Regions from separate parts of the Bacillus sp. 01N45 genome, predicted to be linked through region 1. Evidence: riboswitches for the same ligand, from Rfam matches in the RefSeq annotation. Region 1 holds a riboswitch; each other region holds the start of a gene.
What was found. Region 1 has a riboswitch for S-adenosylmethionine ahead of AC1DMU_RS10995 (hypothetical protein). Riboswitches for the same ligand answer to the same signal wherever they lie in the genome.
Positions count from the first base shown of each region.

Region 2: it holds a riboswitch for S-adenosylmethionine, as region 1 does, so the genes downstream of both, mtnK (S-methyl-5-thioribose kinase) here and AC1DMU_RS10995 (hypothetical protein) in region 1, are expected to answer to the same signal.
Region 3: it holds a riboswitch for S-adenosylmethionine, as region 1 does, so the genes downstream of both, AC1DMU_RS22560 (methionine ABC transporter ATP-binding protein) here and AC1DMU_RS10995 (hypothetical protein) in region 1, are expected to answer to the same signal.

Region 1 covers NZ_JBFTQW010000004.1:96,534-103,527, reverse strand. Annotated here, with positions in the region: gene AC1DMU_RS11020 (energy-coupling factor transporter transmembrane component T) at 1-347, shown strand, start outside; gene AC1DMU_RS11015 (ABC transporter ATP-binding protein) at 320-1,981, shown strand; gene AC1DMU_RS11010 (ECF transporter S component) at 1,954-2,655, shown strand; gene AC1DMU_RS11005 (YwiC-like family protein) at 2,839-3,561, shown strand; gene AC1DMU_RS11000 (hypothetical protein) at 3,594-3,785, opposite strand; SAM riboswitch class I at 3,908-4,006, shown strand; gene AC1DMU_RS10995 (hypothetical protein) at 4,047-4,364, shown strand; gene AC1DMU_RS10990 (SWIM zinc finger family protein) at 4,618-5,007, shown strand; gene AC1DMU_RS10985 (NAD(P)H-dependent oxidoreductase) at 5,031-5,606, shown strand; partial or broken gene AC1DMU_RS10980 (group-specific protein) at 5,603-5,957, shown strand; gene AC1DMU_RS10975 (short-chain fatty acid transporter) at 5,998-6,994, opposite strand, start outside.
Region 2 covers NZ_JBFTQW010000001.1:333,526-340,519, reverse strand. Annotated here, with positions in the region: gene AC1DMU_RS01680 (aminotransferase class I/II-fold pyridoxal phosphate-dependent enzyme) at 1-1,069, opposite strand, end outside; gene AC1DMU_RS01675 (carbon-nitrogen family hydrolase) at 1,084-1,947, shown strand; SAM riboswitch class I at 2,019-2,161, shown strand; gene mtnK (S-methyl-5-thioribose kinase) at 2,252-3,433, shown strand; gene mtnA (S-methyl-5-thioribose-1-phosphate isomerase) at 3,430-4,491, shown strand; gene AC1DMU_RS01660 (YvrJ family protein) at 4,560-4,697, shown strand; gene AC1DMU_RS01655 (3-hydroxybutyrate dehydrogenase) at 4,792-5,568, opposite strand; gene AC1DMU_RS01650 (PadR family transcriptional regulator) at 5,764-6,096, shown strand; gene AC1DMU_RS01645 (DUF1129 domain-containing protein) at 6,096-6,863, shown strand; gene AC1DMU_RS01640 (DUF1129 domain-containing protein) at 6,877-6,994, shown strand, end outside.
Region 3 covers NZ_JBFTQW010000011.1:84,564-91,557, forward strand. Annotated here, with positions in the region: gene sufD (Fe-S cluster assembly protein SufD) at 1-388, opposite strand, end outside; gene sufC (Fe-S cluster assembly ATPase SufC) at 404-1,189, opposite strand; gene metQ (methionine ABC transporter substrate-binding lipoprotein MetQ) at 1,428-2,234, opposite strand; gene metQ (methionine ABC transporter substrate-binding lipoprotein MetQ) at 2,306-3,118, opposite strand; gene AC1DMU_RS22555 (methionine ABC transporter permease) at 3,143-3,808, opposite strand; gene AC1DMU_RS22560 (methionine ABC transporter ATP-binding protein) at 3,801-4,826, opposite strand; SAM riboswitch class I at 5,126-5,233, opposite strand; gene AC1DMU_RS22565 (hypothetical protein) at 5,359-5,703, opposite strand; gene AC1DMU_RS22570 (thioredoxin family protein) at 5,858-6,166, opposite strand; gene AC1DMU_RS22575 (toprim domain-containing protein) at 6,170-6,514, opposite strand.

The sequences.
Region 1 (6,994 bases):
ATGGTATGCAATTGCTGCAAGTATTATTAATTTGTTCATTAGAAGATGCGCTGCAAACAGCAGATTCTATGCAAGCTCGTGGATTTGGTGTAACGAAGCGTACGACATATATTCGGTATAGAATGGAAAGACGAGATTGGTATACGCTCAGTTATTTAAGTATTCTACTTATCATTGCTATTATATGTAATACGTATGGCGGGGGAAAGCTAATCATTTATCCGAAAGTCGAATCTATTCTATTTCAGCAATACGATGGAGTGATGTTCGGAGTATTTATGATGTTTATTAGTCTACCAATTATAATGGAAGGAAAGGAATGGATATGGTGGCGCATGCAGAAATAAACAATTTATCATTTGTATATGCTGATGAAAACGAATATGCGTTACAGCATATTTCTCTTTCTATTCAAAAAGGAGAGTTTATTGCACTTGCTGGAGGGTCAGGCTCTGGAAAGACGACTTTATTGAAACATTTTAAAAAGGAATTACTTCCAATCGGTACACGTTCAGGAGAAATTTTTTATGATGACGTTTTATTAGAGGAAGTACCTGATTTATTATCTGCACAAGAAATTGGTATGGTATTTCAAAATCCAGAAAATCAGCTCGTAATGGATACGGTCATTCAAGAATTAGCATTTTCTTTAGAAAATATCGGGTTACCATCACAGATTATTCAAAAACGAATAGCAGAGCTTATTAGCTTCTTAGGATTTCAAGATTTATTGCATCAATCTGTTCATACGTTATCTGGTGGACAAAAACAACTTGTCAATTTGGCTGCGGTACTAGTTATGCAGCCAAAACTATTATTATTAGATGAACCGACGGCGCAGTTAGATCCCATTGCTGCGAAAGAGTTTTTAGGATTGTTAAAACGTATTAACGAAGAACTTGGTATTACGATTGTGTTAAGTGAACATCGTTTAGATGAAGTGATCCCACTTGCTACGCGCGTTATTTGTATGAATAATGGTCAAATCGTGTATGATGGAAATCCTAAAACGGTTATCGCGAACATGTGGGAAGTAGAAAAATTCCGTCCATTTATTCCGCAAATTCCAAGATTGTTTTTAGAATGGAATGCGGAAGATATTCCGTTTACAGTGCGAGAAGCGCAAATGAAACTGAATCATTTTTCAGCGATATCATATGTGAATGAGCCAATAGCACAAAGTGAAAAGCGAGAAGTCATTTTAAGTGCAGAGCATATTTCGTTCCAATATGAAAAAAATAGTCCACTTATTTTACGAGACTTAACCGTATCGATTGAAAAAGGAAAATGGGTAGCTCTCGTTGGAAAAAATGGTACAGGTAAGTCTACACTGTTAACGATTTTAGCTGGATTACAAAAAGCGAGAAGAGGGAAAGTAAAGTGGAATGGGAAAGTGATACATAAAATTGATTCGAAAGAACGATTTAAAAGGATCGGGTATGTATCGCAGCATCCGTATTATCATTTTACATTTGATACAGTGTGGGAAGAAGTGTATGAACGTGCACGAGAGTTATACGGAAAACAAGGAAAAGAAATAGCAGAAGATATGTTGAAGAAGTTTTGGTTGTATTCGCTTAAAGAACGCCATCCGCATGATTGTAGCGGGGGAGAGCAACAACTACTTGCGTTATGTACAACGTTATTATCAAAGCCGACTTTATTGTTACTTGATGAACCGACAAAGGGATTAGATCCGTGGAAAAAAGAAAGAGTAGGAGAGCTATTTAGAAAGCTGCAAAAAGAAGGTACAACAATTGTAATGGCAACGCATGATATTGAGTTTGCAGCGAAATACGTTGATCAATGTATGATGTTATTTGACGGAGCAGTCATTATGAATGACACACCGAAAGAATTTTTTAGTGGCAACTTCTTTTATACAACCTCTATTAATCGATTTATTCGAAAAGAGTTACCATATGCATTAACGTGGGAGGATGTGTACGAAGCGTGTCCAAACGATATGTTGCATTCATAATATGTATTTTTGCAGTAATAATAGGCACACTACTCTTTACTACACTTATCATGGATGGTTATTACATGTTAAGTAGTTTGTTTTTATTAGTTGTTATTATGTTGCCGTTTTATATCCGTTTTGAAAGGAAGGCGTTTGTTTCACGTGAAATTGTTCTCGTTGCTGTGTTAGCGGCAATTGCAGCAGTTAGCCGTGTACCATTTTCTATTTTACCAAGTGTACAACCGACTTCTTTTGTCATTATCGTTTCTGCAATCGTGTTTGGAAGCGAAACTGGTTTTATGATCGGTGCAACAGCAGCTATCGTATCTAACATCTTTTTAGGGCAAGGTCCGTGGACGCCGTGGCAAATGTTTTCATGGGGCATGATCGGGTTTATAGCTGGATTACTTCGTAATACATTTTTAATGAAAAAGCTATGGGGAAGGCTTCTATACGGATTGTTTGTTGGATTTTTATTTGGCTGGATTATGAACTTATGGGGGCTTCTCGGTTTCATACGTGAGGCAACGTGGGAAGCAGTCGTTTCGTATTATATTGCAAGTTTTTATTTCGATTTGAGTCATGCAATTTCGAATGTTATTTTCTTACTACTATTTAGTACGTCTTGGATTACGATTCTTACGAGATTTAAAAAGAAATACGGCATATTAGATAAGCATAACATGGCATAGAAAAGCATACTCATATAAGGTAGGGTCGCGACTTACATATTCGTTTGCCTCTTTCATGCTTCTTACACATTGTAAGGAGCATTTTTTATTGTCAAAAAATAGTCCAATATATATACGTTACTATATAAAATTATTTGTATAATAGTAGGTGAGAACTGCTTTCAAAAGGGAGGTGTATAGTTAATGAAGTTAGTTATTCCGAAGCAACACGGTGCATGGGCCATGCTCGTTATACCATTTCTATTAAGTGTCATGCTTGGGAAACCTACTATGTATCATATTCCATTGTTTTTAGCTTGGTTCTTTATCTATTTAGCTACGTATCCATTTCTTACGTACATAAAGCAAAAACGAAAAAAAGAGTACTTACATGCTGCAATTGTATATTTTATCATCGCGTTCGTATTTGGAATGATTTCTCTATTATATGAATGGCGCATTCTTTTATTCGTAGTATTCATGATTCCATTATTTATTGTAAATATGTATTACGCTCGTCAAAAAAATGAAAGAGCGTTACTAAATGACATTAGTGCGATTATTGTTTTCTGTATTGGTGGTTTAGTTAGTTATTATTTTTCAATGAAACTTATAGATAAAACAGCATTATTTATTGCGCTTATTTCATTTTTATATTTTTTAGGAAGTACATTTTATGTAAAAACGATGATTCGCGAGAAAAATAACCCGAAGTATCGTCTTATATCATGGGGGTATCATATTGTATTAACAGTCATTGTCTTTGCTATCAATCCGTGGTGTTCTCTTATTTTTATACCGAGTGTCATCCGAGCAATTATGTTATATGGCAAAAAAATTTCTATTATAAAAGTAGGGGTTTTAGAAATTGCTAATTCTGTATATTTTTTAATTATAACGGTAATAATTATGAAGTATGCCATTTGAAAAAACTTCCCACCTTATGATGGGAAGTTTTTTCAATCTTGTTCTAAAATATGAACCGTGTAATCACAGCGTTGAATAGCTTGTTCGATCGCATAAAGTGATTGTTCAATACGAGCGCGATTAAAATCTTTTTCAACAGTCTGTAGCGCTTCTTCTAAACAATGTTTTGCTTCTTGTAATGATTGAAAAGAATTTTGGACATATCCGCGAGCATTTTCGTGCATTTCATAATCCTCCTTGCATATTCATATATGTATAGTATGAACAGTAAGGAACAAAATATAATTTGTTATATTTGTTTGACAATTAGAATGAAATTACGTATAGTAAGAATTAAGTGAATATTTTCTTATCCAGAGAGGTGGAGGGACTGGCCCGATGAAACCCAGCAACCGCGATGCAGGTGCTAATTCCAGCAGAACATATTTGTTCTGGGAGATAAGACGAAGATATATACGTAACTTCTTCTTATCGGAGAGGTTTTTTTGTTGCAAAAAAACCGATTACGAAAATTTATATTAAGAAGAAAGGGGTTGCGAAGTACTGTGACACTCGAAAAATACGTAAAACTGCGTAGTACAGTTTATGAATATATGATAGAGCAAGATAAGCCAATATCATTGTTAGATATTCAAGAACATATCGTTTCGCATCATGAAGGAAAATTCACGAAAAAGATGTTACATCAATTTTATTTATCAAGACTATTAGATGAACTGAAACTGGATGGGAAAATTACATTAGCTGATGAATATCTCTATACTGAAAAAGGGGTATTTTATAAGGCGGGAAAAGGGAGCTAAGCTCTCTTTTTTTTGGAGTATGTAGCGTAAAAGACTGCTTAAGCAGCCTGATACAAGGGAATGGTGTTGAGTGTGTAGTGTCAAAGATTGAATGTGCCTGAAAGAGGCACTTCATATCGGCTGCAAATGAAAAGAGACACCTCCGCCGAATAGGTGTCAGTCGTTTTGTCATATAGACTTGCTATTTGACAGTTATTAGAATAACATGCAGGGTTTTGGAAGTCAAAAGGGAATTAAAGGAAGAGGTGTTGTTATGTACGCTTACTTACTAAATGATATAACGAAATGGATTCCTAAGTACATTATGGATAAAGGTTATGAATATTATGAAGAAGGACATGTAGAAGATGTTGAAATACAAGAAAAGAAAATATTTGCTTTTGTTACTGGAAATGCAGGAAACTATGAAGTAATGATTGATCTTGAAAATTTTACAGAAAGTAGCTGCGAGTGTCCATATGAGAATTATTGTAAGCATATGGCAGCAGTTGTTTATGATATTCAAAGTGCTGGTGAGAGTACGGTGAAAGAGAAACTGAAAGATTTAGAAAAGGAAGAGTTACTTACATTATTAAATCGTTTATTACAAAGTTCGAAAAACGTGCAAATTGTAGAGAAAATGTTAAAGAAGGGGAAACTTTAACTTATAGAGGGAGTTGTTATGTAGTGAATGTACTAATTGTATACGCTCATCCTAGTCCTTCCAGTTTTAATGCGGGGATATTAAAGCATGTGCAAAAAGGATTACAAGAAACAAATCATTCGGTTACGGTACTTGATTTATATAAGGAACAATTTAATCCCGTCCTTGTATTTAATGAGGAGAAGAAAAGACGTGATTTAGTAAATGAAGAAGAGACAGCTCGGTACAGAACGTTAGTGGAAGAAGCGGATACTCTTCTCTTCATTTATCCAATATGGTGGTGGGGGATGCCAGCTATTTTAAAAGGGTTTATTGATCGCATTTTCGTAGCTGGTTTTGCTTATAAATATGAAGGTGCCCTGCCGAAAGGCTTATTGAAAGGTAAGAAGGCATGGGTAATTAATACGTTAGACTCACCGTTATGGTACGTCGCACTACTATATCGATCAGCCGATTGGATTATAATGAAGAGAGGTATTTTACGTTTTTGCGGCATTCGCGATATAAAACGATCTGTTTTTCAATCTGTGAAAACGAGTAAACGAGAGAAGCGGGAAAAATGGTTATTACAAATAGAAGAAAAGGCTCGTACGTTATGAATGAAATGGAACGTATTATAAATTGTTGTCAGTATGATAACGAACTTTTTCGTACATATATTAATTGCTTAATCCAATTGAAGAAATGTAGTGAAACGTTTCAACAAATACAGATTCAATTAAGAAATGATTATTTAATAAGAGGAATTTGTGAAAGAGAAGTGGATGAGGTAGTAAGAGGAAGTAAAGAGTATGAAACGTATTTTCTTCCTAAAGCGTTACAGTGGAATTTCTTGAGGGAAAATCCACATCTGATTGAAAAAGTATGTGAAGATTTTTTTGCATTTGAGGCATTACAGCTTACGGATATAGAGTTGGAAGATCGTGATAAATTGCGTGGGAAATAAGTGATTTATTATATAAAAAAGCTAGTATAAAACTAGCTTTTCGTTTAAATAAATAAGAAACATAGACTAATGATAAATCCTGCATATAGTAAGTTAACAACGCAAAATCCCATAATATCACGAGCACCTAAACCAGCTATCGCTAATGCCGGTAATGCCCAGAATGGTTGAATCAAATTCGTCCAAGCATCGCCCCACGCAATTGCCATTGCTGTTTTTGCGGCAGGTACACCAAGTTCAGCGCCAGCTGGAATCATAATTGGTGCTTGCACAGCCCATTGACCCCCACCAGATGGAACGAAAATATTAACGATTCCAGCACTTAAAAAAGTAAAGAGCGGGAAAGTCGTTTCGTTTGAAATGCTAATAAAGTAATTCGAAATAGCCCCTCCAAGTGAAAGTCCTTCACTATTCGCTCCAATCATCATCCCCATAATTCCTGCGTAAAACGGAAATTGAAGTAAAATGCCAGAAGCACTTTTCGTAGAGTCTGAAAAAGCGCGAATATATTGAATCGGAGTACGGTGGAAAATAAGTCCAGCAATTAATAACATAAAAATAACGATGTCTAGCGTAAGGTTAAAGCCTTTCGTATAAAAATAATTGAAAATATAAATGAGACCTAACAATCCAACGCAAAGTGTAATAATGATGCTATTTTCCATTTTTTCGGCGAATGTATTGTTTCCTACTTCTTGCGCGGCAGCTTCTTCATGGAATACGCTAGGATCTACCGTTATCGTATGTTTTTCATCTGGATGCATCGCTTTATTAATGAGAGGCATCGTAACGAGAAAAATAATAACTGGTACAAGTGCGTATGGTGAGAATAACGTTTCTGTTATTGGAATCGCTTCTTTAATACTTCCAGCTGTCGTTTTAATTAACGTTTCGCCGCCTGTTGCTAACGTAAGAGGAATAGAAGCAGAAAGCCCCGCATGCCAAATGAGAAATCCAGAGTAAGAAGAGGCAATGGCTAGTCTATAGTCTAATCCTTCAAGCTGCCGTGCTACTTCTTTTGCATATAAAACAGATACAACA
Region 2 (6,994 bases), on a different contig from region 1:
CAACACCAGGAGCAACTGCAACGTGTGCTTTTTCTAGTAAAATATTAGAAAATTGCTCAGATGTATATCCTTTCGGAACAGGAAGCCATGCAAAGAATGAGCCTGTTGGAATGTCTACATTCCAACCAATTGAGTGACAAGCTGAAACAAGAGCGTTTCTTCGAGATTCGTAACTATTTACAAGGTCTATTACGCAAGACTGTGAACTTAATAGTGCTTCGCGGGCAGCATCTTGAACTGCACCAAAAATACTAACATACATATGATCTTGTAATAAGTTAATTGTCTCAATCACACTTTCATTCCCCACAGCAAAAGCGATGCGCCATCCAGCCATATTGAAAGTTTTCGATAGAGTGTAAATTTCAATACCTGTATTTTTAGCACCGTCTGCTTGCAAGAAACTAACAGGTTTTTGACCATCGAATCCAATAGCACCGTAAGCAAAATCATGAACGACTAATATATTATGTTCATTAGCAAAATGAATGGTTTCATCAAAGAAACCTTTTGATGCAGTAGCACCGGTAGGATTATTTGGATAGTTTAAAAACATTAACTTTGCATGCTTAGCGGTAGCGGCATCAATTTTTGTATAATCTGGTAAAAAATTATTTTCTGCAATAAGCGGCATTGTTTCAAATTGTGCTTTTGCTAAAGCAACTCCTGATAAATAATCTGGATAGCCTGGATCTGGAACGAGAATAGTATCACCAGGGTTTGTAAAACAAAGTGGTAATTCTACTAATCCAGCTTTTCCACCAAACAAAATAGCAACTTCTGTTTTTGGATTTACTACTACATCATATTCGCGTTGATAGAATGTTGCCACGGCTTCTTTTAAACTTTCGTGTCCGCGAAATGGTGGGTATTTATGATGAATGGTCTTTTCAGCAGCATCTTGTAAAGCTTTTACGATATGCTGCGGTGTTGGTTGATCTGGATTACCTTGACCTAGATTAATAACATCGTGACCATCTGCAACGACTTTGTTAACTTTTGCAACAAGTGAAGCAAAAAATTGTGTAGGCAATGATGTTACTATCTCAGAAGGTTGAAATAATTTCATACTTTCCACCTCTTTTGAAAGTTGTTACAATTCTAGTGACAAATGATATAATCTTTCCAGTATTTTGTAAAGAAAAAATTAAGAATGGGGCTGACAAAATGAAAGTCGCATGTATTCAAATGGATATTGTCTTTGGAGATGTAGAAAAAAATATTGAGAATGCTAAAAATAAAATAAGCGAAGCGATGAAGGAAAGACCAGATGTGATTGTCTTACCAGAACTATGGACAACGGGATATGATTTAACGAGGCTTACTGAAATTGCAGATAGGGATGGATTGCAAACGAAAGAAAAGCTGAAAGAATGGTCGAAGCAATATGGTGTACATATTGTCGGTGGGTCTATAGCGAAGCAAACAGAACAAGGTGTTACAAATACAATGTATGTGGTAAACAAGGAAGGAGAACTAGTCAATGAATATAGTAAAGTGCACTTATTTCAGCTTATGGATGAACATAAATATTTAATCGCTGGAAATAGTACAGGTGAATTTAGGCTAGATGATGTAGAGTGCGCCGGCACAATTTGTTATGATATTCGTTTTCCAGAGTGGATGCGCGTTCATACTGCGAAAGGTGCAAAAGTTTTATTTGTTGTAGCAGAATGGCCATTGGTTCGTGTAGCGCATTGGCGTTTGTTATTGCAAGCAAGAGCAGTTGAAAATCAGTGTTATGTTGTTGCATGTAATAGGGCAGGAAAGGATCCGAATAATGAGTTTGCCGGTCATTCTTTAATTGTCGATCCTTGGGGCGAAGTTGTTGTAGAAGCGAATGAAGAAGAAGCAATTTTATTGGGAGAGCTTCATTTTGAGAAAATTAAAGAAGTACGCAAAGGAATTCCAGTTTTTGCAGATCGTCGTCCAGAATTATACAAATAAAATGTTGACAAGTGATTTTTATTCTTGGTATAGTCTTCAACATAAAGTTAAAAATTCAAAAAATTATACAACTCTTATCAAGAGCAGGTGGAGGGATTTGGCCCGATGAAGCCCAGCAACCGACCGTAATACCATTGTGAAATGGGGCGTTTATTTACGCCAAAAGGCACGGTGCTAATTCCAGCAGAAAGTAAACCTTTCTGGCAGATAAGAGGGGAGAAGATAAACTTCAAACCTCTTTCTTTGTGGAAAGAGGTTTTTCTACGTCAGAAAAACCTCTGAATTAAAAAAGGGGGAGAAGACGATGGGATATTATTCATTAACTGAAACGACAGCTATACAATATGCGAAAGAACACGGTTATTTTGAAAAGAAAGCAAATGTAGTTTGTCATGAAATTGGAGATGGAAATTTAAATTACGTGTTCAAATTAGATGATGGAGAGAAGTCTATTATAATAAAACAAGCACTGCCATATGCGAAAGTAGTTGGTGAGAGCTGGCCACTGTCTATAAAAAGAGCGACGATTGAAAGTAAAGCATTACAAATTTTTGCGAAGTATGTGCCGGAATATGTGCCGGTAGTGTACAGTCATGATGAAGAGTTAGCAGTAACAGTCATAGAAGATCTATCAAGGCTAACAATTGCAAGAAAAGGATTAATAGATGGAGAGGAGTACCCGCTTTTATCCCAACATATTGGTCGCTTTCTAGCACATGTGTTGTTTTATACTTCAGATTTCGGTTTACAATCAGAAGAGAAAAGGGTACTAGAAGGTGCATTTGTAAACCCAGATCTTAGTAAAATCACGGAAGATTTAGTGTTTACAGATCCGTTTAGTCATTATGATACGAATGATTATGAACCAGAGTTACAACTAGCGGTGGATGAACTATGGAGTGACAAAAATTTAAAATTAAAAGTAGCACAGTATAAATATAAATTTTTAACGAGAAAAGAAGCGCTTATTCATGGTGATTTACATACTGGTAGTATTTTTTCATCCCCTGCTGAAACGAAAGTAATTGATCCAGAATTTGCAACATATGGTCCATGTGGATTTGATCTTGGCCAATTTATTGCAAATTTATTATTAAATGCACTATCCCGTGAAGAGGAAAAAAGAAGTGTGCTATTTTTCCATATTGAGAAAACATGGAGTTATTTTGTAGAAGCTTTTACGAAGTTATGGATTGGAGAAGGTGTAGAAGCATATACGAAAGAGAAACAATGGTTGCCAATTATTTTGCAAAATATTTTTACGGATGCCGTTGGATTTGCCGGATGTGAGCTTATCCGTAGAACAATTGGCTTAGCGCATGTAGCTGATTTAGATGGAATAGCAAATAAAGAAACGAGAATTCAAGCTAAGAAACAAGCGTTATCCTTAGGTAAAGAACTAATAAAATATGAATCTAAGAGTGCTGATATTCAACTGTTCCGAACATTATTTCAACAGACAGTTTCTGGAGGGATAAAAGCATGAGTACAATTGTTACTGTTCCGAGATCTGTCAGTTGGAAAGGTAATGCCATTGCAGTATTAAATCAAACAAAGTTGCCGCATAGTACAGAATACAAAACATTAACGACGATTGAAGAGGTATGGAAAAGTATTGTCATGCTAGAAGTACGAGGAGCACCTGCAATTGGAATTGTAGCTGCATTTGGCTTGGCACTTGCATCAAAAAAATATAATACTGTACATATGGAAGAATTTCAAAAGAAGTTTAATAGAGATTGTAATTATTTAGGAACGTCACGCCCAACAGCAGTCAATTTATTTTGGGCAATCGATCGTATGAGAGAATCAATTCGAGAAATTACTACAATAAAAGAAGCACAAAAAAAATTAGAAGAAGAAGCGCTTCTCATTCAGCAAGAAGATGAAGCAGTATGCCGGAGTATTGGAGAACATGCATTAACATGTTTTAAAGATGGTGATCACATTTTAACAATTTGTAACGCTGGAAGCATTGCAACTGCTAGATATGGTACTGCATTAGCACCGTTTTATATTGGGAAAGAAAAAGGTGTACGTTTACATGCGTATGCGTGTGAAACGAGACCGGTTTTACAAGGCGGGCGTTTAACGACCTGGGAATTAAAACAGGCAAATATTGATGTAACACTTATTACCGATAATACGGCAGCTCATGCTATTCAAACGAAAGAAATAAACGCGATTATTGTAGGAGCGGACCGAATTGTCGCAAATGGAGATACAGCAAATAAAATCGGAACAATGAATTTAGCTATATTAGCAAATTATTTCGATATTCCATTTTACGTTGCAGCTCCGTTATCTACGTTTGATATTACGAAACAAACAGGTACAGAAATTGTTATTGAAGAAAGAGATGAAACCGAAGTTACGAAAATTTTTGGAAAACAAGTGGCGCCAATTGGAACTGATGTTTATAATCCTGCATTTGACGTAACACCGAATGAATTAATTACAGGTATTATTACTGAAAAAGGCATCATACACGGAGATTATAAACGGGAAATTGCATCATTATTTGAAAGACAAGCTAATACATAATAGCTTGTTTTTTTTATGCCTAAATGTTTTCTTTTCTCTTATTTATATAATGGAAGGAGGCGGAAAAGATGGAAGAGTGGATCAGGATGGTAGGTAATGTAGGGTTTCCGATTGTTGTAACATTATATTTACTCCATCGTATTGAAAGTAAATTAGATGGGGTAATTGTTGCAATCGAGAAACTCCCTAAACAATTACTAAAGTAGGAAGGTCCTCGCGATAGAAAGTAAAATAAAGTTTGCTCTTCGTGAGCAAACTTTATTTTTTACCCCGCATTAATGGGCAGTAAAAGCCTTCACTTTATTGAGCAGTATAACCACCATCGATAACAACGGCTTGTCCAGTTATACCTCTTGCTTTTTCACTCGCTAAAAACATAGCATAATCAGAGATTTCTTGTACTTGCAATAAGCGTTTTTGTGGTACAAGTGGATAAATAACATCTTCTAAAACATTTTCAAGTGGTACATTTCGTGTAGTAGCTAAATCTTGTAGTTGATTACGTACAAGTGGGGTATCGACATAACCAGGACAAAGCGCATTAACGGTAATTCCGTGAGTAGCGCCTTCTAAAGCGGCAACTTTTGTTAATCCGATTACGCCATGCTTCGCGCTATTGTAGGCGGATTTTCCTGCAAATCCAACGAGGCCATTAATGGAGGCTACATTAATAATTCGGCCATACTTTTGTTTTTTCATGATTGGGAAGGCATGCTTAATTGCGATAAAAGGAGCGATTTGCATAATTTTAATAAGTAGTTCAAACTTTTCAGTTGGAAAGTCTTCAATTGGTGAAACGTGCTGCATTCCTGCGTTGTTAATTAATATATGTAATGAACCGAAATGAGTAACGGTTTGAGAAATTGCAGCGGTAATCTCTTCTTCAGATGTAACATCACATTTTAAACCGATAGCTTGATAGCCTTCTTTTTGTAATTGTTCAGCAGCTTCTTTTGCACGTTCTTCAAGACGATCGGTAATCACAACTTTTGCACCTTCTTTTGCGAAAGCGTTTCCCATTTCATAACCAATACCGCTTGCAGCACCTGTTAAAAAGACAACTCGATTTGTAACCATGGTGAAAAACATCCCTTCGTAATAAAATTCTCATATTGCTCTATTTAGAGAGGGGATAATAAAAATCCTGCAAAGATTTGGAAAAATATTGTTAGCTATCTTGTTTTGCAAAATAGCCTCTGCTATACTATTTTGTAAAGCAAGATACTTACGCTTATCTATCTTGTAAAACAAGATAGTGGGAGGATTTGAATTATGTCGACAAGTCAAATGCTGAAAGGGATTTTAGAAGGATGCTTACTTGCTATTATTTCTGAAGGTGAAATATACGGTTATGAAATGAGTGAAAAGCTAGCGAAGTATGGCTTTACTATGGCGAGTGAGGGAAGTATTTATCCGCTATTAATACGAATGCAAAAGGAAGGATTAATAACAAGTGTAATGAAGGAATCTCCATCTGGCCCAAAGCGAAAATATTATACATTAACAGAAAAAGGCGAGGAAGCACTTAATGAATTTATGGATCGCTGGGAAGCGATGCAAAGTAGTGTAGAGCGTCTACTTGAGGGGAAGGGGAGAAAAAAATAATGTTATCAAGTGAAGCACGAAAGTTTTTATTAGATATGAGATTATTTTTAGTGGCAAAGGGTGTGAAAGAAAGCGATATTGAAAATTTTATAGAAGATGCAGAACTTCATTTAATCGAGGGTGAGAGTGATGGGAACAGTGTAGAAGATATTTTCGGAAGCTCACCGAAAGAATATGCAAATGAACTTGTAAAAGTAATGGAAAGAGATAGACAGGAAACGTGGAGACAAATTGGTTTTACAGTAATGAATATTGTATCGTTTTGGATTATTGCTTCTATCCTAATAGTGAATAACGGATTATTACAGATCTCACTTATTCAGTGCGTTGGGTATAGTTTGTCATTGATTTTAGTTGTTATAGGTCCTAATTTTTTACTTCGCAAAATGACCTTCGTAACAAGCTTTACAAAAACGTGGTTTTCTATGTGGTTTTTAGTTATGGTAGCGCCAATGTTTTTAATGGGGGCTGTTACGATACTAGATGTAATCTATCCTACCAAAACGTTTACATTCACCCAAACGCAAAGTTATATATTAGCTGGAGCTATTTTTATGATCACAGTAGCGATAAATATATATTTTGAAGGATGGTTTAAAAACTTATATTTAATTATTCCACTTTCGATTATGTTACTGTTTAAAACATTTACATCAGAAGATCTCGTGCCAATGTTATTTCAAATTATATGTTTATACGGAAGTTTGTTTATTTTAATTTTCCTTGAAATTATGATGAAGACGAATAGAAGAGAAACGGTTAAATAAGGGAGGGGTTATCATGCAGATTTCCAAAGAAGGAGAAAAGTTTTTAATCGATACGAAAGTGTATTTAATAACAAAAGGAATGAAAGAAGAAGATGTGGACGCTTTTATAGAAGATGCAGAGCTTCATTTAA
Region 3 (6,994 bases), on a different contig from region 1:
TTAAATACTTTTGTAATAGTTCAGCATGCTCTGTTGCAGCTGTTAGGATGTCTGTAAAAATAACACCTTTTTCTTTTGCTTCGTCTGCTAAAGAAACGAATGCAGTTGTACCAGTACGTTGTACTAATACGCTGTTATTTTCATCGATTAAGTTTTTCACTGCTTCTGGAAGCTCTGTTAAAGAACTTACAGGCTCTTGCTTAGCAGCGTCGCCTTTTCCGATAAAGTCCCATTTTTCAATTTTCGTTTTATCAGGCGTTGGCATTGGAAGTTCAGTTGCTTGTGCAAGAGCTTGTAAGCGGAACTCAGTCAACCAAGCAGCTTCGTTTACTTCGCTTGCGCGCTGACGGATTGTTTCTTGATCGAAAGGTAATGTACCGATTGTCATGTTTATGCTCCTCTCTTACGCTTCTTGCTCTGCTGTTTCGTCTTCAATACCTAATTCTTTTTTAATCCAGTCGTAACCTTCAGCTTCTAGACGTTGTGCAAGCTCAGGGCCACCAGATTTAACGATACGACCGTTCATCATAACGTGAACGAAGTCTGGAGTGATGTAGTTTAATAAACGTTGGTAATGCGTAATCATTAGGCAACCGAACTCTTCGCCACGCATTTGGTTAATACCTTTAGATACAACTTTTAATGCATCGATATCAAGACCTGAGTCGATTTCATCTAAGATTGCGATTTTTGGCTCAATCATCATTAATTGAAGAATTTCGTTACGTTTTTTCTCTCCACCAGAGAAACCTTCGTTTAAGTAACGTTGTGCCATTTCTGGATCCATTTCTAGGAATTCCATGTTTTTATCTAAAGTACGGATAAATTTCATAAGAGAAATTTCATCGCCTTCTTCACGACGTGCGTTAATTGCAGAACGTAAGAAGTCAGCGTTTGTTACTCCGCTAATTTCACTTGGATATTGCATTGCTAGAAATAGACCTGCTTGTGCGCGCTCATCTACTTCCATTTCTAATACATCTTCATCGTCGATGATGATGCTACCTTCTGTTACTTCATATTTTGGGTGACCCATAATTGCAGAAGATAAAGTTGATTTACCTGTTCCGTTAGGTCCCATAATTGCGTGGATTTCTCCACCTTTTACTTCAAGGTTTACACCTTTTAAAATTTCTTTACCGTCGATTGATACGTGTAAGTCTTTAACCGTTAATGTAGAACCAGCCATCTCAATACCTCCATTAATCCTCTATATACATTTTAAAAATTCCTAAAACGTTCATATTCTCATTTTATTCTCATTCTAATTTTATATCAAATAAAATGATATCGCAAACGACGAAAAAAAGTAACAATTTTTTCACAAATGTATATAAGTATTTCCCTTGCATCTTTATATGATACACCTTTCTTCTTATTTATATAAAGAAAAAAGGACTGGTAATTTTCCAGTCCTTCCCTTATATTTATTCACTTACCGGAAGTACAGCACCTTTATATTCTTTATTAATAAAATCTTGAATTTCTTTTGAATGCAGTACTTCTACTAGTTCTTTAATTTCTTTTTTCTTCTCGTCACCTTTACGAACTGCAATAATATTTGCATACGGAGAGTCTGATCCTTCAATCGCAATTGCATCCTTTGTTGGATTTAATTTCGCATCAATTGCGTAGTTTGAATTAATGAATAAAGCATCACCTTCATTATTTTCATATAACTTCGGTGAAAGTCCCGGTTCTACATCTGTTTTAAACTTTAAGTTTTTCGGATTTTCTACAACATCTTTTACTGTTGCTTTAACAACATCTACACCGTCTTTTAATTTAATAACGCCACCTTTTTGTAACAATGCGAGCATACGGCCACGCTCCGCTACGTTATTACTCATAATAACTGTTCCGCCATCTGGCAATTCTTTTAAACTTTTATACTTCTTAGAATAAATGCCCATTGGCTCTAAATGGATTTTTCCTGCGTTTACAATTTTATATCCCTTTTCTTGAATTTCTTTATCTAAGTAAGGAATGTGTTGGAAGTAGTTCGCATCAATTTCCTTATCCGCTAACGCTTTATTCGGCAAAACATAATCCTGGAACTTTTTAATCTCTAATTTAATGCCCTTTTTCTCTAGTATCGGCTGTGCCTTTTCTAAAATAACAGCATGCGGCACGTTAGAAGCTCCCACCACAAGCTTATTCTCTTCTTTCCCTCCGCAAGCAGCTAATGTAAATACAGACAGCGCTGTAACAACTGACAATAGAATCTTTTTCATATGATGTCCCCTTCTCCCCTATAGTTATGTAGTTATAAAAAAGGCTGGCATACACCAGCTCTTTTCAGCAATTATTCTTTTACAGGAACAACCGCTCCTTTATATTCTTTATTAATAAAGTCTTCGATTTCTTTAGAATGCAATACTTCTACAAGCTCTTTAATCCCTTTTTTATCTTTATCACCTTTACGAACCACTAATACGTTTGCGTATGGAGAATCATCACCTTCAATTGCAATTGCATCTTTTTCTGGATTTAATTTCGCATCAATTGCATAGTTCGAGTTAATTAAAACAGCGTCGCCTTCTTTATTGTTATACACTTGTGGTAACAAACCAGGCTCGATATCCGTTTTGAACTTTAAGTTTTTCGGATTATCTGCAATATCTTTTGGAGTTGCACTAACTGGATCTACTCCGTCTTTAATTTTTAAAATGCCTTCTTTTTGTAAAATTGCTAAACCACGTCCATGGTCAGTAACGGAATTACTCATAATAATTGTCGCCCCGTCTGGAAGTTCTTTTAAGCTCTTATACTTTTGAGAATATACACCAATTGGTTCCAAGTGAATTTTCCCTGCTATTTCAAAATCATATTTTTTATCTTTCATTTCTTTTTCTAAATACGGAATATGCTGGAAGTAGTTTGCATCTAAATCCTTATCCGCTAACGATTTATTTGGTAACACGTAATCTTGGAACTTTTTCACTTCTAATTCAATTCCTTTTTTCTCAAGTAACGGTTTTGCCTTTTCTAAAATTTCAGCGTGCGGCACGTTAGAAGCCCCCACAACTAGTTTCTTTTCATCTTTATCTTTCCCGCCACAAGCAGCTAACCCAAAAATAGAAGTTGAAATAAGTGCTGTAAGTAATAATTTTTTCATTTGAAACATCCTCCTGTTTTTTTATTATCGTTTATCTATTCGAGTCGTTACACTATCACCAATCCACTGAATGAAAAATACCACTAGTAATACACAAATTGTCGCAACGATTGTTACATCGTTATTTCCTCGCTGGAATCCTTCTAAATAAGCAAGTGTTCCAAGGCCACCAGCACCAACAACCCCCGCCATTGCTGTATAGCCTACTAAAGCGATTGTTGTAACCGTAATACCAGATACTAATGCTGGTAACGATTCTGGAATTAATACTTTCAAAATAATAGTGCTTGTTTTTGCTCCCATTGCTTTTGAAGCTTCAATTACACCTTTATCAATTTCGCGAAGTGCAATTTCAACCATTCTCGCGTAAAACGGTGCCGCTCCAATAATTAAAGCTGGCAGTGCTGCACTCGCTCCAAGAATTGTTCCAAGCAGAATCTTTGTGAATGGGATTAATAAAATGATTAAAATGATGAACGGTATCGAGCGGAAAATGTTTACGAACGCTCCAATTGCCGTGTTAACCGATTTGTTTTCCCATAAATTATCTTTCGCTGTCATAAAGAGTAACAATCCTAAAATTAGTCCTAAAACAAATGTGGCAAGAGCTGCGATTGCCGTCATATATAACGTTTCACCAGTTGCTTCTAACATTTGATTCCAATCAATATTTGTGAGTAACTTATCCATGTGCAATCACCTCCAGCTCTACTTGATCTTGATGTATTCCCTCTATTGCTTGCTGAATCGCTGTTTCCTCACCATTTAAATGAATAACTAAACTACCGTAAGAGCCGTTATTTGTTTGGGCGATGTTTCCTTGCAAAATGCTAACTTCTATATCACTGCGTTGCATTAATCTTTGAAGTACTGGTCTTTCTACAGCTTCACCGATAAACTGCAAACGAACTACTTTACCATCTGGATACTTTTCAATTAAACTTTCAATCGTTTCATTTGTATCTTCAGAATCCGTTAACTGCTGTACAAATCGCTTTGTAATGTCTTTCTGCGGATTGCGGAATACATCAAGTACTGGACCCGTTTCTACAATCTTCCCTTTCTCCATTACCGCCACTCGATTACAAATCTTTCGAATCACGTGCATCTCGTGTGTAATGAGTACAATTGTTAAACCGAGACGCTTATTAATATCTAATAATAAATCTAAAATTTGATCTGTCGTTTCTGGATCAAGAGCTGATGTCGCTTCATCACATAAAAGCACTTGTGGATTGTTAGCTAATGCTCTTGCAATACCAACGCGTTGCTTTTGTCCTCCGCTCAGCTGAGATGGATACGCGTCCCCTCTTCCTTCTAATCCAACAAGATGAATTAACTCATCCACTCGTTTTCTTCTCTTCGCCTTATCAACACCTGCAATTTCAAGTGGGAACTCGATATTTTCGCGTACAGTTCGTGACCAAAGTAAGTTGAAGTGCTGAAAAATCATTCCGATTTCTTGCCTTGCCTTACGAAGTTCACTCCCTGTAATTGCTGAAATCACACGATTTGCAATTGTAATTTGGCCAGAAGTTGGTTTCTCTAACTGATTGAATAATCTGATTAAAGAACTTTTCCCAGCGCCACTATATCCGATCACACCAAATATTTCACCTTTGTCTATTTTTAAATTGGCATTATCTACAGCAGTGACATCACCGCTTTTTGCTTTATATATTTTCTTTACATTTTCTAACAAGATCATGATGTTCACCCCTTTTTTTGTTTAAAAAGCGTAAGCGGCTCGTTTAGAACAAGAGGACGCCCGAATCCCTGACGTAGAGGTGCTTTTTGCCTCATAGGAAGGGATGAAACGACCGACTGTTCTAGCCGCTGAAGCTAGATTTTTGGTCGACTCCGCAATTTTTTATTTTTAATGCGTGTAGTCCACCATTATCACTACTTTTATTGTTTGAATGTCCTCCACATTCAAACAATAAAAAAACCTTTCCGCTTTAGAGAAGCAGAAAGGTTTATATGCGTATATAACAACATTATCCCTCTCTCTCATCTCTCAAAGCATTTGCTTTGCAGGAATTGGCACCATTTCAACATAAGTTGACGGTTGCCGGGCTTCACAGGGCACAGTCCCTCCACCTCTCTTGATAAGAGAAATCAGATTACATTTTCGTCTGATTTGTAATTTATGAAATTGTCTATATTTTATGAATTGAATTGTATCAATATCCACACACCATGTCAACAGAAATTTTCGTAAAAAATGAAACTTCAGAATTTTAAGCGCCTACTGACATCGGTTTACATATATGGAACATCGATTCAACTAATAGCATCGTTCGATACGTTCCCGAATATTGTACACGTCCATCGTTCATTAGCATTTGCAATCGTACATTTCCATTCACCAATTGTTTTACATCTTCCTCATCTACACAAACGATTTGCTCCGTTCCTCTTTCCTCATGTAGCAGCTCTATATAATCTCTTGAAATTTGTAACGAACAACTTTCATCTCCAAAGCGGAAATTAACAGTTTTTTCTCCTTGTCTTAAAAGCGGCTCTAAATGATATTGACCATTAGCGTAATTTACAAATGATTGCAGCAAAGAATATAATTTCACCCTAAATCACATCCTTCATATCACTTTCTATTACACATACCATTCCCTCTCACTAAAGAGCAATCCTGTTACTTTCGCTCGACAAATACTGTAACCACCCTGCATCTCGACATATTTCCCGAGAAATATGTCGAGGCGGCAAAAACTTTGCCGCCTACTTTAATTCCGTATATAAATATTCAACCGAATGAAATGCATATATCTTCTTCATGAGTGTCCCATTTTCAAAAACAAGTAAACACGGTACACTTTCGATTCCATACTCTTTCGCTAAATGCGGAGCATAATTTAAATCTAACATTCCAATTTGGAGGTCTTCAATTGTCAGCTCAACAACTGTTAACATCTTTTTTGCTAATTGGCATGTTCCACACATTGGAGTATATACATATAACACTGTTTTTTCTTCGTTCTCTATTAGGGCTGTAGCTTCGGCTCCTGTCCAATCAATCACTTCTATCATTCCTTACCGTAAATATTCTGTATAAACGTCAATGTCAGCTCCCCATAATACATTTGCTAAGTGTGAAGATGGCGCAGTTGCCACTTCTCGGTACGAGCGATCAATGTAAATATGCTCTGCTTGCGGAAATTCTTTTCGAAATTGCTTCCTTAACTTTTCTCCAGCATCATCAGCATCCACTAGTACATACACTTCCTTATCAAAAAACTGATCAATGAGCTCATCCATTTTCGATAAACCAATTGTACCATTTGTACAAACAATTTCCACCGGTTCACGAATAATAGATTCAATCTTTCTTCTATCTGATTTACCTTCTACAATAATGACTTTTTCTACATAAATCATATGTCATCACCCGATCACCATATACTATACAACCTTTAACTTAGTATATAGTATATTCGTTATTTTCATGTTGTTTCCTGTTTATTTTTGCAAAAGAAAAGCGGAAGCGGCTTGCTCAGAACAAGAGGACATTGGAACTCCTGAACTAGAGGCGCTTTTTGCCTCAAGTGAAGGAATGAAATGACCGACTGTTCTAGCCGCTGAAGCTGGATCACAAAGAAAAGCGGAAGCGGCTCGTTCAGATTGTGAGGGGGATGGAGCTTCTGACGTAAAGGCACTTTTTGCCTTGTAGGAAGAAGCGAAGCCACCGAACAATCTAGCCGCTGAAGCTGGACAATAAAGAAAAGCGGAACCGACTGTTTAACCCTGTTGGCTAAGGTTCTTTCGCACAGAAGACGCTTTTTGTCTTCTCGTGCGGAAGGTTCTTAGACATGAAGGGCTAGGAGGTGGAGCTGGACAATAAAAAATTAAACGAAATCG